DNA from 2 places in the Turicibacter sp. T129 genome. Region 1 is predicted to be linked to the other one. Evidence: riboswitches for the same ligand, from Rfam matches in the RefSeq annotation. Region 1 holds a riboswitch; the other holds the start of a gene.
What was found. Region 1 has a riboswitch for lysine ahead of NEH75_RS00875 (Na+/H+ antiporter NhaC family protein). Riboswitches for the same ligand answer to the same signal wherever they lie in the genome.
Positions count from the first base shown of each region.

Region 2: another riboswitch for lysine. It lies ahead of NEH75_RS06370 (YfcC family protein); the one in region 1 lies ahead of NEH75_RS00875 (Na+/H+ antiporter NhaC family protein).

Region 1 is NZ_JAMQUU010000008.1:18,128-21,566, reverse strand. It holds gene rlmD (23S rRNA (uracil(1939)-C(5))-methyltransferase RlmD) at 1-1,386, opposite strand, end outside; lysine riboswitch at 1,574-1,746, shown strand; gene NEH75_RS00875 (Na+/H+ antiporter NhaC family protein) at 1,893-3,439, shown strand, end outside.
Region 2 is NZ_JAMQUU010000030.1:5,329-8,767, forward strand. It holds gene NEH75_RS06365 (M20 family metallopeptidase) at 1-556, opposite strand, end outside; gene NEH75_RS06370 (YfcC family protein) at 569-1,996, opposite strand; lysine riboswitch at 2,240-2,414, opposite strand; gene NEH75_RS06375 (hypothetical protein) at 2,857-3,063, opposite strand; gene NEH75_RS06380 (transcriptional regulator) at 3,161-3,439, opposite strand, start outside.

The sequences.
Region 1 (3,439 bases):
TTTTTTAGCTGGGCGGTCTTGGCGAACTAAGCGCACAACGGCTTCAACATGAGACGTTTGTGGGAACATATCCACTGGTTGAATATAGTCCACACGGTACTTCTTCGTTAATTCTTTTAAATTCTTAGCTAACGTCGATGGATTACATGACACATACACAATCGTTTTTGGTTGCACACGTTTTAACATCTCGATTAGCTCAGTTCCTAATCCTGTACGAGGAGGATCCACAATCACGACATCTGGTTTAAATCCTTCATTCGCCCATTTCGGTACGATTTGTTCTGCTTTACCAACGGCATAATATGTATTTGTTAAACCATTTAATTTTGCATTTTCTTTCGCATCCGCAATGGCTTGACGTGTAATATCCACCCCACGTACTTCACTTGCTTTATCTGCAACCCATTGACCGATTGTTCCAACACCACAGTAAGCATCAACCACTTTTTCGTTTCCTTTTAAAGCAGCTGCATATTTGACTTGGTTGTATAATTTAATCGTTTGTTCTGGGTTTAACTGATAGAACGCGCGTGGAGATAAATTGAACTTGAAGCGTCCTAATTCATCTGAAATGAATTTTTCTCCAGCGATGTGCTTCATTTCTTTTCCGAAGATTTCATGCGTATCTTCGTTGTTAATATTTAAATAAACTGATTTAACATCTGGGCAATATTTCATTAAGTCTTTCGCTAAAGCATTCATTTTTCTGAACTCGTTATTAGCGAATACGAATGTCACCTGGACCTCACCTGTTTTAAATCCACGACGAACGACAATATAGCGTGCCGTTCCTTTTTTCGTTTTAGGTGCGTAAGCGAACACTTTGTAATCATCTAATAAATCAACCGCATGATTGATGACTGTGTTAATTTCTTCATATTGAACATCACAATCTGTTACATTCACTAATTCACGTGAATTCATGCTGTAGAATCCAACCATAACCCCATCTTCGTCATATCCAACTGGCATTTGAGCGCGATTGCGGTAGTTATACGGATCTTTCATTCCGATCGTTGGACGGATATCACATTCTTCAGGATCTAAATTCGTATAACGTTCAATCGCTTGTGAAACGGCATCACGTTTAATACGAAGTTGCTCTTGATAAGACATATGTTGTAATTGACATCCACCACATTGTCCATAAACTTCACATGCGGGTTGCACACGGTGCTTTGATTTACGTTTCACACGTACCAGTTCCGCTTCCGCGTAACCACCTGCCACACGCGTACAAGTCGCAACCACTTCTTCACCCACTAACGTTCCTGGAATAAAGACCGCTTGTTTTTTATAATATCCGATTCCCTCACCGTTAATTCCGATGCGTTTAATCGTCACTAAAAATTCTTGACCAACCTTTAAAGGTGACATATTCATCTATTAAAACCTCCAATGCTTTGTTAAGCTATCCTTTATCTTACCACATTCCCTGTCATTTTACATCGAAATCCCTATATTTCATGATAACTTTCACATATTGATTTGATTATTTTGGTGGCCAATGCTTGACTTTTTTATAAAAGATGCTAAAATAGGCTTAATTGAATATGTCTCTTGTTCTCTTTGATGAGTTAGAGGTGCGTGTCCAATGAGTAGGAATTTCGAGAGTGACGTCGATGACAAATTCTAAAAGGTGTCCACGCCGAAGTCTTGTTTGTGTCAACCAAACTTGTGCTGGTGTTATGTTGAATAAATTTAACACTGTCACTACAATTGTGGTGGAGGACTAATGATCGGAGAGTTAAATAATACTTGTCATCTATCGTCTAATAACCTTAGACTTTTTAGAGCCATGTATGAGTTTAACTCTGCATGGCTCTTTTTTCTTTATCAAAAGAACAGCTTCTTATTCAATTGCACTAACAATTGAGGAGAGGATTTATATGATTGGAACTATTTATGCGTTAATTCCGGCACTACTTACTATTGCCCTTGTTATTTTTACGCGCCGTGTCGTATTATCACTCGGGATTGGTGCCATCTCGGCTGCCTTTATTTTAGCCAATTTCAATCTCATTCAAACGGTTGAAACGCTTGGATCAACGTTTAGTGGACTTATTTTTGAAAAAGATGGATTAATCGGCTTTTTAAATGATTGGAACCTGTCGATTGTTTTCTTCTTACTTGCACTTGGCGCCATTACAGCTTACATCGTCTTATCAGGCGGAGCGTCTGCGTTTACAAAAGCGATTATCAAACACGTCAAAACGCGCGAAGGCGTTCAATATACGTCTGCCATTTTAGGAATTTTAATTTTTGTCGATGACTACTTTAATGCCCTAGTTGTCGGAAATGTCTCAAAACCGTTAGCTCAGCAACAAAAAATTTCACGAGCACGACTAGCTTACATTGTCGATTCAACGTCAGCACCAATCTGTGTGATCTCACCGATTTCAAGTTGGGCGACTGGAGTGATGGGATCGATGGCAGTTATTTTTGCAAGTACAGGTGCGACGTACAATACGTTCTCTGCTTTCTTAATGACGATTCCTTATCATTTCTATGTGATTGTCTCAGTTATCATGGTCTTCATTGTCATTAAATACAATTTAAATCTTGGACTCATGAAAAAATACGAGACGGATACGATCAATGGGAATGATAGTTCTCTTACGAGTGCTGAAGTGGCAAACGCTCACGGAGGCGACGTGGAGTCATCAAAAGGAACAGTGTGGGATTTAATCGTCCCAATCTTGACCTTAATCGTCGTGACTGTGTTAACGATGGTGTATACTGGCTATGTAGGCGCAATGAATAACGCATCAGACTTCAATTTATTCTTTGCAATCTTAGATAACATCAACCTATCAACAGCGCTTCGCTTTGGTGGAGCAGCGGGATTAATCGTCTCAATGGCAATGGCATATCGTCATGTGATAAGTGGTGAAGTCACGCAGAACCAATATGTCAAAGCCTTCTTCTCAGGGATGAAGTCAATGGTTGGAGCCATTATCGTTTTATTATTAGCATGGGCAATTTGTGAGTTAGTTAGTGCGTTAGATGCGGGTGGCTACTTAGCCTCTGTCATTACATCAGCGAACATTAATCCAAACTTCATCCCAGTTGTAATGTTCATTGTCGCAAGCTTCATGGCTTTCGCAACAGGAACGTCATGGGGATCATTTGGAATCTTACTTCCAATTGCTGGTTCAGTCGCAGCGGCGATTGATATGAATTTAATGATTCCAGTGATGGCTGCTGTTTTATCAGGTGCTATCTTTGGAGATCATGCCTCACCTATTTCAGATACAACCCTTTTATCAGCAACAGGATCAGGTTGTGATTTAGGTGCTCACTTTAACTCTCAGTTACCATACGCCCTTTTATCAGCTTGTATCGCTTCACTCGCATACATCGCATTTGGAATGACTGAAAGTTTAATGATTGCCTATCTCATCATCATCATTGGCTTCATCGCTACAATCTTTTA
Region 2 (3,439 bases), on a different contig from region 1:
CGTTTTCAGGAGATGCAGCTGCATGAGATGGACGACCTGTATAATCAAACTGTAAAGCTTCCATCGCTAAAGATGTTCCACTTTCTGTCGTGAATCCCGAAGGGTGCACCATCATAACAGCATCCATCTTGTTAAACAGTCCAGCCTCTGTCATAGTCACTTTTGCTCCATTTGTTTCTTCGGCAGGTGTCCCGAACACATAGACTTTTCCACCGATTTCATCGATAACTTTACTTAAGGCAACTCCAGCCCCGGCACTGATTACACCAATCATATTATGACCGCATCCATGTCCTAGTTCAGGTAAGGCATCGTATTCACAAAGGTATGCCACTGATAAACCTGGTTTCCCACTATCGTATACAGCCTCAAATGCAGTGTCTAACCCTGCCACTGGGCATTTAATTTCGAAATCATGTTCTTTTAAAAAGGTTGTTAATTTTTCAACTGCTTTGTATTCTTGATTCCCTAATTCCGGATTATCATGAATAAAGCGATTCATGTCTACTAAACGTTCTTTTAATGATTCCCCGATTGATAATAATTCTTTTTTCATTATACTGTCTCCTTATGACCATCCCATTAAGATGGCAATTGTAATAAAGATAATTGCTAATCCACCAAAAATTAATTGAACTGGCCAAACCCATTTAATCCATTTTGCCCATGGAATTCCCGCTACACCTAAACAAGCCATTAAAACAGCACTTGTTGGGAAGATAGCATTTGAGAATCCATCACCAAATTGGAAAATTAAAATTGAAGTTTGTGGTGTAATACCAACTAACTCACCAAGCGGTGCCATGATTGGCATCGTTAAAGCAGCTTGTCCTGATCCCGATGAGATAAAGAAATTGATAAACATTTGAACAAAGAACATCACATATCCAGCAACTAACGATGGCAATTGTCCAATGAAGTTTGATAAGTTATAAAGAATCGTATCAATAATTTGTCCGTCTTGAGCAATGATAACAATTGCACGTGCAAATCCAACCACTACTGCTGCACTAATCATATCTTTTGCTCCATGAATGAATGAATTGGCCATATCATCTAAACTTAAACGCCCAATGAATCCACAGATAATTCCCGTTGCAAAGAAAATAGCCGCAATTTCTGGAATTCCAAATCCAAATTGTAAAACACCTATAACGATAGCAGCTAAACATACTAAGATAGATGCTAAAATAACTTTATGTTTGAATGTGAATGGTAAATGTTCAGATTCTGCGTCTTCTAACTCCTGACGACGTACCTGATCAATTTCGTAAACTGGACTTAATTGTGGATTACGTTTAATACGGCGTCCATACCACATTAAATATAAAATTGAAGCTACTGTTGTAACCGCCCAGATGATCGTGCGGAATCCAACCCCTGTTCCTGCTGGCACCTGTGCGATACTTTGAGCAATTCCTACCGAGAATGGATTTAACATGGCTGTTGCGAATCCAACAATACATCCCATATAAGAAATTGCCATCGCCATAATACTATCGTATCCTAAGGCTAAACATAAAGGAATAAGCATCGCAATAAATGGAATAGCTTCTTCCGTCATTCCGAAGATGGCCCCACCTAATGAGAATAATCCCATAATAACCGGAATCATTAACATTTCTTTTCCTTTAAATGATTTAACGGCATTTGTAATTCCAGCATCAATAGCACGTGTTTTTGTAATAATTGCAATTGATCCGCTAACTACAAATAAGAAAGCAATAATTTCTGCCGCTCCTACAATTCCATGAATTGGGGCTTGTAATACACTAAATAATCCTTGTGGGGTTTGATCAACATAAGCGAATGAACCATCAACAACGACTGTTTTCCCTGCATCATTGACGATACGCTCATATGTTCCTGCAGGTAAAATCCATGTTGCTAATGCTACGATAACTAAAATAAATGTAACAATGACTAAAGTATGAGGGACTTTAAATTCTTTTGTCTCCTCTTTACCATCAACTCTTGGTTTTCTTAAACTAAGCATATTTTTTTCTCCCTCTTATTTTAAATTTTAAATAGTGTTTAGTTGAAAGAGGCAAATAAAAAAAGCCTTGAGCCATTCACTCACGACCTTCAGAAAAGAACAATAGATCATCCTTATTTCCGATTCTCAAATGATAGCTCTCCACGATTATTGGGACGACTCTAATCAAAACATTCAAAAAGTCCTGAGGCCATTCTCAAGACTTTTATCATATAACCGTACTAAGTTAGGATGATTTAAATCCGGAATGATAGCCCTCCACAATAATAAATTGTGACAATGTTAAATATCTTCTACTTAACACCAGCTCTATAACCTTAAAGTATCAGTTATAGGCTTCGGCGAGAATCCCTTTCCTATCGCGTCAACATCTTCACTCTTCGATAGTACTCTTAATTACCGCACCTCTATCTAAAACCTATTTAATTTACAATGTCATCTTATCTTATTTTATACTCAAAAACAACATTTTTTTATTAAATAGTATAAGAAACACTTATTTTTTATTATTAAAACATTAAAATTTTATATAAATTAGTTATAAATACCATATAATGTTGAAATTAGCATTTTATTATTTGATGCTTGTTTTATCATTCTCTATTTTATAATCATATAGTTTAAAAGAAGACTATTTCGTTTATTTTTTAAATATTAATGTGTATTCATGATGATTTAAGGCTTTATTTTTTTGAATATTTTTAATGAAACATAAAAAGCTGTTGCTACCCCTAACAACAGCTTTCTACGTACCCTTGTAATGATGAACGACACTAATCTTAATTAGAGTGTATAACACTCTCCCTAATTAATGATAGATATAGAAACTTATTTTATATCGATTTTATTTGTAAGACATTTCAAATATGATGTGATTCTTCCAAGATTTCATCTAAATTGACTAAGTCAATTGGATAATCTTCTAAACTAATTTTATTATTAGTTGAGTTATTCGGAGTATCATTTACTTTCGTATCCGGAATGTACTTATTCTTTTGATCGATACAAAATGATAATCGTAATAAATAAATCATCCGATGCATTTGATAATCGTTAAATTTATTCACTACTACGTCCTCCTGTTTCCATAACTATTATAAGTAGTTATTTATTGTATAATAAAGAAAAAAAAGGTCACAGATTTATTAAAAAATCTGTGACCTTTTACGTAATAGCATCAAGTAAAATACGGTATTCATTTAAATCTTTCTGTTGACCAAGAACATCATCCATAATCCTTTTATATAATCGATTTTGAAATTTCGTATAAATAAACTCATCTAATATCTCTTTATCAACTAATTTTTGAATATCCTCTAACAAAATCAACATGGATTCAAAGTCTTGAGTTTCCAAATATAAATCTAATCCCCACTCTAAAGTCGCCTCTTGTTGTTCAAAAGAACCTTTATGAAAAATAATATCTTTAACCTCGACTAATAG